One region of the Thiomonas sp. OC7 genome, then DNA from elsewhere that is predicted to be linked to it. Evidence: predicted binding sites of a transcription regulator. Region 1 holds the regulator's gene; the other holds the start of a gene.
The links. Region 1 encodes sigma-54, which starts transcription at its own class of promoters, with help from an activator protein. Its sites were predicted from a motif close to TGGCANGNAANCTGCTTT; they were not measured.
Positions count from the first base shown of each region.

Region 2: BIO17B3_RS17235 (arsenate reductase (azurin) small subunit) is a predicted target of sigma-54. The motif match lies at 2,690-2,707, and genes of this name have one in related genera.

Region 1 covers NZ_LR131953.1:1,425,696-1,431,654, forward strand. The annotation lists gene BIO17B3_RS06850 (UDP-2,3-diacylglucosamine diphosphatase) at 1-518, opposite strand, end outside; gene BIO17B3_RS06855 (CHAD domain-containing protein) at 649-2,205, shown strand; gene BIO17B3_RS06860 (hypothetical protein) at 2,191-3,012, opposite strand; gene BIO17B3_RS06865 (RNA polymerase factor sigma-54) at 3,133-4,647, opposite strand; gene lptB (LPS export ABC transporter ATP-binding protein) at 4,654-5,427, opposite strand; gene lptA (lipopolysaccharide transport periplasmic protein LptA) at 5,505-5,959, opposite strand, start outside.
Region 2 covers NZ_LR131953.1:3,581,082-3,587,040, forward strand. The annotation lists gene BIO17B3_RS17220 (sigma-54 dependent transcriptional regulator) at 1-96, opposite strand, end outside; gene BIO17B3_RS17225 (HAMP domain-containing sensor histidine kinase) at 168-1,664, opposite strand; gene BIO17B3_RS17230 (PhnD/SsuA/transferrin family substrate-binding protein) at 1,661-2,551, opposite strand; gene BIO17B3_RS17235 (arsenate reductase (azurin) small subunit) at 2,755-3,294, shown strand; gene BIO17B3_RS17240 (arsenate reductase (azurin) large subunit) at 3,322-5,847, shown strand.

The DNA of each region.
Region 1 (5,959 bases):
AGCACCACGCTGTCGAACAGATCACCGTGCACGATAAGCAGGGTGCGGCCATCGGCGGTGACATGCCGCACCTGATTGATGACCTCGATGCCGCCGAAATGCAGCCCGTCGTAGGGCCGCGCGAACTCGTCATGGTTGCCCGGCACGAACACCACCCGCGTGCCCTTGCGCGCCTTGCGCAACAGCTTTTGCACCACGTCGTTGTGCGCCTGCGGCCAGTAGATGCCCTTTTTCTTGAGCTGCCAGCCGTCGATGATGTCGCCCACCAGATAAATGGTGTCGGCGCTGCAATGCCGCAGAAATTCGAGCAGCTGCGGCGCCTTGCAATCGCGCGTGCCGAGATGTATGTCGGACAGCCACAGGGTGCGCCATTTCAACTCCGGCTCGCCCTCACCGCCGGCTTGCGGGGCGTCGATGTGAGCTGCCGCGCGCAGGGTTTCCGCCGTGGCGCCGTCTTGCGGAATCACGGCACTGCTGCGCATCATTCGGGACAGGGTTTGGATCACCATGTCGCGCATTGCATAGCTTCAATGTGTCAATCTGGTGAACGTCACGGAAAAAATATCGCTACCCAATTGACGCTGCGACTTGTTTCACATCTAGCGAGCGGGTCAAATGACAACTTCATTCCCTCGAACCCCCCTCGCCATGAGCCAGGAACGCGAACTCAAATTCCGACTCGATCCCGCCCTGCATGACGCCGTGCGCCGCCATCCGGTCTTGCAATCGATGGCGCAGCCGCCCCGGGTTCAGGCGCTGCAAACCTGGTACTTCGATACCCCGGCGCACGCCCTGCGCGAGGCGGGCCTGGCCTTGCGGGTACGGCACCCGGGGGACGGGCGGCGCATTCTCACCCTCAAGAGCAGCCCCGCGCAGGGCCTGCAACTCGCGCGCGGCGAATGGGAGTTCGACATCGACGCCGACACGCCCGACGCCGCGTCGCTGCAACGCCTGAGCGAGACGCCGCTGGCCCGCCTGGGCGACCTCGATGCGCTCGCCAGCCAGTTGCAGGCGGTGCTCGGCACCCGGGTGCAGCGCACCCTATGGTGGGTCGATTGGGAAGGCTCGCAACTCGAGGTCTGCCTCGATCACGGCCAGGCGCTGGGCGGCATCACCCCACTCTCGCCCAGCCTCTTGATCAGCGAACTGGAGATCGAGTTCATCAGCGGCCATTGGCTCCACGCTTTCGAACTCGCGTGGACGCTGGCGCAAGACCTGCCGCTGTGGATCTCGCCCATCAGCAAAGTTCAGCTCGCAGCGATTGCCGCAGGCGCCGCCACGCTGCAACTGCCCGCGCTCGCTCGCGAACTGCCTCCGCATGAACAGGGCGGGCAGGCCGTGGCCGACGTGCTGCAGCAGGCAGCCGCCGTCATCGCCGTGGGCGCCGATCTGTTGCACGACAAGGCCCTGCCCGAAACCGTGCACCAGATGCGGCTGCAGTTGCGCCGACTGCGGGTGCTGCTGCGGCTGCTTCAGACCACGGGACCGAAGTCGCAACGCGCGGCCTGCCGCTGGCTGCGCGACGAATGGCGCTGGGCCGGACAACTGCTAGGCGCGGTGCGCGATGTCGACGTCTGCATTGAACAGGCCAGCGCGCCCGACAGCACACCAGCCACCGTGCGCGACGGTCTCGCCCAGCGCCGCGAGGCGCGTCTTCAAGCCCTGCTGACCTATCTGCGCAGCGCCCGCTTCGGCCGCGTGCTGCTGGCGCAGACGCGCTGGTCCGAGTGCTGGAGCGGCGGCCAGATCATTGCCGCCGAGACGTCCACCGAACAACTGGCCCGGCGACTTCTGCGCTTCCACCGCGACGACCTGCATTTGCACCCGCAGCGCTGGGCCGAACTGCTGGCCATCTGGGACAGCCTCGCCGCGACACCGATCGACGCCCCCTGGAGCGCGCTGCACGCCCTGCGCCTGCGCGCCAAGCAGTTGCGTTATGCGCTGGAATGGCTGGCCCCCTGGATCGGCCAGTCGCTGGGCGACGAAGGCAAAGCCTGGCTCAAACTCACCAGCGCCCTGCAAACCGACCTAGGCAAAGCGCTCGACACCTACCGGCTGGCGCGTTGGATGATCAGCGACCCAACCACTCCGCCGTCACAGCCCAACGCGTTCAGCGAACAGGCCATGCGCGATGCCTTCAAGCAGGCCCGCACCGGCTTGCAGCGCGCGCTCCAAGCCGCCCGCGGGAAGTCAGGAGAGCGTTGAACTTGCGGTTGAACCTGGGCTTGAACTTCTCTGCAACTGGTCCCGCCGTGTCGCAGTGAGGTAAATCACCAGGGCCAGAATCGCAACCAGGAACAGGGCACTGGTGCCCATGGTTCCCAGACCGAGCCCTCCTTCGGAACCGGGTTTGGACAACCAGTCGCCCAAGGTCGCACCCAGCGGGCGGGTGAGGATGTAAGCGATCCAGAACGTGGTCACGGCACTGGCCTTGAAGAGGTAGTAGGCCGCTGCCGTCAGCGCAATGGCGCCGCCAAACAGCAAGGCCGACAAGGCATAGCCGAGTTGCAGCCGCTCGGCGGCCAGATCGCCTCCGGCAGTACCCAGCGCAAAGGTGAACAGAATCGTCGCCCAGTAAAACCCTTCTCGTTTTGGCGTGGCAATGCTGTGGATGGACAGGTCACGCTCGCTGCCCCACCAGATCGCAAACGTCGCCAGCAAGGCCACCGCAAACAAGGCGGTGCTCACCGGCAGCGGCACGCCCAACTGATCGGTCAGATTGTCGGTCAGCAAGGTGCCCACCACGCTGATGAGCGTCACCGTCAACCAGTAAAGCCAGGGAACGTAACGGCTGGCGCGCATCTGCGCCGCCAGCACACCGATGAACAAGAGGGTCATCACCGCGCTGGTGGCGACCAGGCCCAGATGCAGATCCACCGCCAGATAGTCTGCGGCGGTTTCGCCCACCGTGGTGGCCATGATTTTGATCAGCCAGAAGTAAAGCGTGATGACGACCGGAACCTTGACCGCCAGCGCCCAACCGGGCTGCGCGGCTTTTACTGCGTTTTGCATGATGAACTCCCTGAATACCGTTTGCGTTGTTGTGGCGTCGCGTGCGGCGCGACCCCGGCATTCTGGAGAGGACGACTTAGCGCAAGGTGAGCGACTGGCTCCGCTTGCGGCTGCGGGCCCTTAGCCGCTCTTGCGCAGATTCGCCGGGGCGATGCGCAGCGCTTCGCGGTATTTGGCCACGGTGCGCCGCGCCACCTGCACGCCTTGCTGCGTGAGGCGTTCGGCGAGTTCGCTGTCCGACAGGGGTTTGGCGCTGTCTTCTTCAGCCACCAGGCGGCGGATGAGTTCGCGTACCGCGGTGGATGAGGTGTTACCCCCGGCCTCGGTGCTCAGGCCAGAGCCGAAAAAATACTTCAGCTCGACAGTGCCGAAGGGCGTGAGCATGAATTTCTGCGTGGTCACGCGCGAGATGGTCGATTCGTGCAGGCCGAGCTCGTCGGCAATTTCGCGCAGCACCATGGGCCGCATGGCCACGGGGCCGAAGTCGAAAAAACGCTGCTGGCGCTCGACGATGGTCTGCGACACGCGCTGAATGGTCTCGAAACGCTGCTGCACGTTTTTCACGAACCAGCGCGCCTCCTGAAGCTGTCCCTGCATGGCGCCGCCGCTGTCGCGTGCGCGGCGCATGGCGTCGGCATAGATCTGGTTCACGCGTAGCCGGGGCATGACCTCGGGGTTGAGCTGCGCCATCCAGCCTTGCGGGGTCTTGCGGGCGATGACATCGGGGGTCACGGCCTGCGCGGCATCGCGGCGGAAGGCGCTGCCTGGATGGGGGTCGAGTTGGGCGATGCGTTGCTGCGCCATGCGCAGCGCGGCTTCATCGGCTTCGAGCTGGCGTTCGAGCTTGCGCCAGTCGCGCTTGGCCAGCAGATCGAGATGACCGCCGCGGCAAATCTGCAGGGCAAGTTCGCGCACGGGACAAGACGCCTGACGCTGAAGCTGCAGGCAAAGACAGTCGGGCAAATCGTGGGCGGCAACACCGGCCGGGTCGAAGCTCTGAATCAGGCGCATGGCCGTGGTCAGCGCATCGGCCAGGTCTTCGAGCTGCTCGGCGTCTGCCGCGGGGGCGAGGGCCTGCGCCAGTTCCAGCGGGGTGTCAGGCAGGTAGCCGTCGTCGTCGAGCGAGTCGATGATGGCTTCTGCAGCCGCGCGGTCGGTGGGGCTCAGCGCAAGCCCGGCAAACTGACCGCGCAGGTGGTCGCGCAGATCGATGTGTTCGGAGGCGATGTCGAGCGCGCTGAATTCGTCGTCGTCACCCCCGCTGGCGGACTGGCCTGAGCTGACCCAGGAGTCGGCATCGGCATCGGTATCCGCACCGTGATCGGTTTCGCCGCTGCTGGCCGTCCAGTCCTGCGTGTCGAGTTGCAACTCAGCGGCGGGCTCGGCGGCTGCGTCATGCCCTTCGACCGATGTCTGAGACGGGTCGAGCGCCAAAGGCGGTGGCGACTCGGATGTCGGCGCGGCAGCGGGCGCCTCCTGCTCATCTTCAGGTTCGAGGAAGGGATTAGATTCGAGCAGGCCCTCGATTTCCTGCGTGAGTTCGAGGGTGGAGAGTTGCAGCAGCCGGATGGACTGCTGCAACTGCGGCGTGAGTGCGAGATGCTGGGACAGGCGCAGGTTCAGCGACGGCTTCATCGCGGCTTACATGCGGAAGTTTTCGCCGAGGTACACCTTGCGTACCGCGGGGTTGTCGATGATGGATTGCGGATCGCCCTGCGCCAGCACCTGCCCTTCGCTGATGATGCAGGCCCGGTCGCAGATGCCTAGCGTTTCACGCACATTGTGGTCGGTGATCAGCACGCCGATGCCCTGCTCTTTCAGGAACTGCACGATGCGCTGAATCTCGATGACCGCAATCGGATCGATGCCGGCAAACGGCTCGTCGAGCAGGATGAAGCGCGGTTGCGTGGCCAGCGCGCGGGCGATTTCCACCCGCCGCCGCTCGCCGCCCGAAAGCGCGGGGGCGGGGCTGTCGCGCAGATGTTCGACGTGCAGTTCGCGCAGCAGATGATCTTCGCGTTCGCGGATTTCGGCCTTGCCCAGGCGGCGCCCTTGCGCGTCGCGCTGCAACTCCAGCACCGCCCTCACGTTCTCGGCCACCGTCATGCGGCGGAAGATCGACGCTTCCTGCGGCAGATACGACAGCCCCATGCGCGCACGGCGATGCATCGGAGAATCGCTCACGTCCTGGCCGTCGATGTGGATGCTCCCCGCATCGGGTCGCACCAGGCCGACGATCATGTAGAACGACGTGGTCTTGCCCGCGCCGTTCGGCCCCAGCAGGCCGACCACCTCGCCGCAGCGCACGCTGAAGCTGACGTCGCGCACCACCTGCCGACCGGCATAGCGTTTCTGCAAATGCTGAACGTCGAGCTCGGGGCCGGTGGCCGCGCGGGACGACGGAGTTGAAGGCACGCGCGCGGCTTCCGCCGGGGCGACGGGCTCCAGGCCACCCCGCACCACGGTCTGCCCAGCGGAATGCGGCTGGACGCTCAAGGTTGCGTCCCCAGCTTCGGGGCGACTTTGAGCGCGGGAGGCGATTTGGGCGCCGTCGGCGCGGACGGGGCGGCGGGCTGCGGCGTCAACATCACCCGCACCCGCCCTCCAGGATTGGTGGCCGTGGCGCCCTGCGCACCGCCTTCGACGGTGAACACATCGGTGATCTGGTTGTAGGCAATCACATTGCCCTGGCTGCGGTCGGCCAGCTTGCCGTCGATCAGTCGGCTGAGCATGGCCTGGCCACGCAGCGTCACTACATCGGTCTTGCCGTCGTATTCGATGCGCTGCGCGGCGCCGTCCATGGTTTGCGTGGGCTGGCCGGGCGCGGTATCGAGTTGTTGCTGGAAGGTAGCCAACTGGCCCGGCGCGGCGATCGCCGTCGCGTACTGATAGCCGTCCGGCGCCTGGCGCACATCGACCGTGGCGGCGCGCAGCACCAGAGAACCCT
Region 2 (5,959 bases), 2.2 Mb from region 1:
CCATTCGACGGTGTAATACTCCAGACGCAGGCGCTGCTGCAGCGATTCGCCCATGATGGGGTCGTCCTCGACGACCAGGACGGCGGGATCGGTCACGGCAATCTCCTCGGGTGGCCCTAGTTCATGGCCGGGCGCTATGCGACTATCGTATATCCGGATGTTCGTAATCATCGCCGCAGGGGGATGTCGATGGTCGCGGTGGTGACGCCGCCGGTGTGGGCAAGCTTGAGCGTGCCGCCGACGTCGCTCAGCAGGCGGCGGCTTTCCCACAGGCCGAAACCCGATCCTTCCGGGAAGCTCGTCGGCGCAATGTCCGAGAGCAAGGCGGCGGACGGCGCGGTGCCGCGGTTGCGCACCTGCACGCGCAGGGCATCGCCCAGCATGTCGACCTCGAGTTCGAGGGTCGAGCCGGGCTCGGCGGCGTGGCAGGCGTTGAGCAGGATGTTGAGCGTGGCCTGGCGCACCGGGCCGGCGGCCACGGGGATGCGCACGGGAATGTCGAACCGGGTCTGCAGTTCGATCCCGCGCTCATGCTGGCAAGGGCCGATCAGTTCGACCAGATCATGAAAGTCCTGCCGGGCCAGATCGCGCTCGGCCGGCCGGGTCTGCGCCAGCAGCGCCTGGGCGGTGTTGCGCAATTGCTCCAACCCGCGGTCGAGCAGGTCGAGTGTCTGGCGCGTCGTGTCGTCGTACTGGCCGAAGCGTTGCGCCGTGTGCAGGGCATTGAGCATGCCGCCGAGCGGGTTGTTGATCTCGTGCGCGGTCGCAGCGGCCAGCGCCCCCACGGCGGCGAGTTTTTCCGCGCGCTGGGCGCGTTCTGCTTGCTCCAGCAGCCGTGCGAAGGCTGCGGCGAGCGCGCCCACTTCGTCGCGCCGGGCCGCGAGTTCGGCGCTGATGCGGCGGGTGTCGTCGCCGTTGCGGCGCATCGATTCCTGCAGGCGCACCAGCGGGGCGAGCATGCGACGGGTGAGCATCCACACGATGGGCACGAACACGGCCACGGCCAAGAGGGTGATCGCGGTGATCCAGCGGGTCATCGAGCGCAGGCGCTGGCGGTACAGGGCGTCGCTCACCGCATAGACCAGGGTGCCGACCCCCGCGTCCGAATCGGCGCGCAGGGCACTGACGTAAATGCGCCAGTTGCCGCTTTGGATCGGGGGCGACAGCCCCGGATGGGTGCTTGCCACGCTCAAGGGCGAACTGACCTGCAGCGAACCCGGTGCCCACAGGGGTGTCCACACCGGCGGCCTGGCCGTGGGGAACAGCGTGGGGTCGGAGCTGGCGAACACCCGCCCGCCAGGGCCGATGAGCACCGCTATCGAGGCGCTGTGCGGCGGCGAATCGACCTGGTCGCCGGCGACGGAGGTCAGCGCCTCGTAGGCGGCCCAGACGTTGTCTTGTTGAATCAAGGTTGGCAGACTCTTGTTCCACGCTGCCATGGCCTGGAACGCGCCGGCGTCGACGTCCTCGATTAGATACTGCCGCGTCAGCAGACCCAGCCCCGCGGCCATCAGCAGCGCGGTGAGGGCGACCAGGGTTGCCGCGATCAAGGGCAGGCGCAGTAGCAGGGCGCCTTTCCAGGTGGCGCGCTCCTGCCGAGGCACCGCGTCCGGGCGCTGCGCCGTGTCGAGTGCGATCGCGAGGTCGTGTGATGCCGCGTTCATGCGGTTTCGTAAATGGCGGAAAGGGGAATCGGCGGATGCGTGCCGTCGAGAATCGCCGCGAGCTCGGCGATGCCGCCGAACCAGCTTTCCTGCGGCGCGAGGAAGTCTTCCAGATCCAGACTGCGCAGCAAGGCCCGGCCTTGCGCGTCGTCCTTGGCCGAGAGCAAGGCATGCTGCAGGCGCATGTGTAGCATGGGAACGAGGTTCTTGCGCGTGACGATGGGCGGAAAGCCGTAGCGCTGCGATTTGGCGACGATGCGCGTTTTCAACGCCGCCTGCGATTGGCGCCGGTTGAGCACCTCCCAGATGTAGCCGTCGACCGTGCCCGAATCGGCCAGGCCGCTTCCCACCGCCTCCACCACCTTGTGCAGCGAGTAGGTGTAGAAGGTGCCGCGGAAAAAGCTTTGCGGCGTCTGGCCGAGCGCGCGCAGCGCCACCACCGGCACCAGATAACCCGAGTTGGACAGCGGATCGTCGAACGCAAACACGTCGCCGCGCAGGTCGCGGATCGAGTGCGCCTGGGTGCGCCGCGCCGCAGCGATGAGGTAGCTCTGGTACCAAGGCTGCCCGTGCCAGCCGGGCTGTGCGCACAGCCGCACGAAACCCTTGGCCACGACATAGGGAAATCCGCAAATCCATGCCGCCTCCATTTCGTCCGAGCGCAGCGCTTCCAGGGCTTCCTGGTAGCTCGACTTCTGGATGATCTGCACCGGCCCGCCGAGCTGCACCTGCAGGAACTGCTGCCAGAGGTGGATCGCGCCGTCGTGCAGGAACACGTCGGTCACGCCGAAGCGGAACGGCGGCTTGCCGCTACGCGCAGGACTTTGCCCGAAAGCGCTGGATACGGCGCTGCAGGTCGCGGCGGCGAGAAGGGTTCGGCGGTGCATGGTGGCGTCCTCTGCGTTACGAAAACGAAACGCTCACGAACTGGCGCGTTACCCGGCGGTAACGCCATTGGCGGTGCGCGCCGTCGCCGTGAGACGCAAGTGCTTGATTCGGCACGATCACGGCGCTCGGGTCGAAGCTGGCACGTCCATTGCAAAAGCATGAAGCGCGATTGAGCGTTTCACAACAACCCCGAGGAGGCATCATGACCGAAAAAGTATCGCGTCGCATTTTTCTCAAAGTCGCCGGAACCAGCGTAGCAGGCGTGGGCGCTGCCGTCAGCCCGGTCGGCTCCGCAATGGCCGCAGGCGGTGACCAAGCTGCGATTCAGGCGGCAGCCGGCATGGCTGTGCTGCCCTACCCGAAAACCGCGGTGGGCAAGGCCAAGGCGATGCAGGCCAACACCCCGGTGTCGTTCAGCTACCCGGACGCCGATTCGCCCTGTGTGGCGATCAAGATGGGCCAGCGCGTGGCCGGCGGTGTTGGCCCGGACGGCGACATCGTCGCTTACAGCAATCTTTGCACCCACATGGGCTGCCCCTTGATGTACGACCCGGCCACGCAGCGTTTCAAGTGCCCCTGTCACTACAGCATGTTCGATCCCGAGAAGTCGGGTCAGATGATCTGCGGCCAGGCGACCGAAGATCTGCCGCAAATCCAACTCGAGTACGACCCGGCCTCCGACAGTGTTCGCGCCGTGGCCGTCACCGGCCTGATCTACGGCCGCCAGGCCAACGTGCTGTAAGCCCATCACCGTCAGGAGACGAACACCATGTCGCAATTCAAGGATCGTGTCGCGCTGCCGCCGGCAGATGCGCAAAAAACCAATTTGACCTGCCATTTCTGCATCGTGGGCTGTGGCTACCACGCCTACACCTGGGATGCCGACCGCGAGGGCGGGCGAGCGCCCCACCAGAACGCGCTGGGGCTTGATTTTCGCAAGCAGCTTCCGCCCTTCGCCACCATCATGACCCCGGCGATGACCAATGTCCTGACCGACAAGAACGGCAAGCGTAAAGCCGTCATGATCGTGCCTGACAAGGCCTGCGTCGTCAACCAGGGGCTGAGCTCAACCCGCGGGGGCAAAATGGCGTCCTACTTCTACAACGCAGATGGCCTCACCAAAGAGCGTCTGCTTCACCCCCGTGTCTACTATGGTGACCAATGGATGGACACCTCCTGGGACTACGCCCTCCAAGTTTATAGTGGCATGGTCAAAAAAATTCTGGACGAAGATGGTCCAGACGAAATCGCTGTGGCCATGTTTGATCACGGGGGCGCCGGTGGAGGTTTCGAGAACACCTGGGGCACCGGCAAGCTGATCTTCACCGGTATCCAGACCCCGACGGTACGCATCCATAACCGTCCGGCGTACAACTCCGAATGCTTCGGCAACCGTGACATGGGCATATTCGAGCTCAACAACAGCTACGAAGACGCCGAACTCGCCGACGTGATCTGGTCGATCGGCAACAACCCCTACGAGAACCAGACCAACTACTTCCTCGTGCACTGGCTGCCCAATCTGCAGGGCGGCACGGTGGACAAGAAGAAGAAAATGTTCCCCGGCGAACCGGTCGGTCCGGGCAAATTCATCTTCGTCGACCCGCGTCGCAATCCGTCGATTTCGATTTGTGAGGATCTGGCCAAGGATCAGGTTCTGCACTTGGCGATCAATCCTGGCAGCGATGGCGCCCTGTTCAATGGCTTGTTGACCTACATCGTCGATCAAGGCTGGATCAACAAGGACTTCATCGCCAAGCATACGGAAGGTTTCGAGGCCGCCGTCAAGGCCAACGCCATGTCGTTGGACGAGTGCAGTCGCATCACCGGCGTTCCGGTGGCGCAGATCAAGCAGGCTGCGGAGTGGAGCTACAAACCCAAGGCTCCGGGTAAGCAGCCACGCACCATGCATGCCTTCGAGAAAGGCATCATCTGTGGCAACAACAACTACGTCACTGAACAAGCCATCGGTGCCGTTGTCGTGGCCACGCACAATGTGGGCAGCCGACGTGGGACAGGCTGGGTGCGCATGGGCGGTCACCAGGAAGGTTACACACGGCCCCCATATCCGGAACCCAAGTCCCGCTATCCGGCCGCCGACTTTCCCATTCCGCGCCATGACAAGTTGATCGAGGTTGATACCTACCTCATCAATGGCAAGGGCAAGATGATGACGTTCTGGGCGTGCAACACATTCCAGACCACCAACAATGCCCAGGCTCTGCGCGAAGCCGTCATTCGCCGCAGTCAGATCGTCAAACAGGCCATGGGCCAGGCCCGTGGCGCCACGCCCAAGGAGATGGTGGACGTCATCTACAAGGCAACGCAAAAGGGCGGGTTGTTTGTCGGGATGATGGATATCTACCCCACGATGATTGCCGAGGCGGCCCATGTGATGTTTCCGGGTGCTCTGCCGGGAGAAATGAACCACACCTCGATGAACGGTGAGCGCCGCCTGCGCATGTCCGAGAAGTTCATCGATCCCCCAGGCGAAGCCTTGCCCGACTGTCTGACCGCCGCGCGTATCGCCAACACCATTCGCGTGATGTACGAGGCCGAAGGCAATGCCAAGATGGCCAAGCGCTTCGAAGGTTTCGAGTGGACAACCCCAGAAGATGCCTTCAATGATGGATTCCGCCAGGTCGGTCGACCGGGCGCGCCCAAAATCGACAGCGAGGGTTACGCCACGGGCTACATGGCCACGTATGCACTGCTGCGCAAAGCTGGCAACAACGGCGTGCAGATGCCGATCAAGCAGGTTGATGGAGACAAGCTGCTGGGTTCGCCGACGCTTTATCCCGACGACAAGTTCGACACGCCCAATGGCAAGATCCAGGTCTTTCCAGCGAAGTGGGATGGTTGGCTCAAACAGGCAGCCGAGGTCAAGGCCAAGTACAAATTCTGGATCAACAACGGCCGGTTCAACGAAGTCTGGCAGTCTTGGTACAACAACCAATACGACCCCTTCATCATGGACCGTTACCCGATGGCGGTGATCCAGATGAATCCTGCGGATATGGCGACCCTCGGCGTCAAGCCGACCGATGTGGTCGAAATCTACAACGACTACGGCACCACGATGGCCATGGCCTACCCGGAGCCGACCATCAAGCCCAACCAGTCCTTCGTCGTCTTCGGCGCTCCCAAAGGGGTCGTGGGTTCCGTCGTGACCACTGCAACGGATGTGCATTTCCTCGAGTACCACAAGGGAACCTGGGCCGACATTCGTCGGGTCGGCTCGATGCCCGACTGGAAACGTACGGTCTCGACCAAGAGCCGCATGTACGGGGTTTGAATCGCCCCCATTCCCCCAGGCCGAGATGGCCTGGGGGAACCGCTGTCCTCCTCCTCGGGCGGCAGTTCCTTGGGCTCCTACCCTGGAGCCCATTTTTTGAATGCGGGAGTCA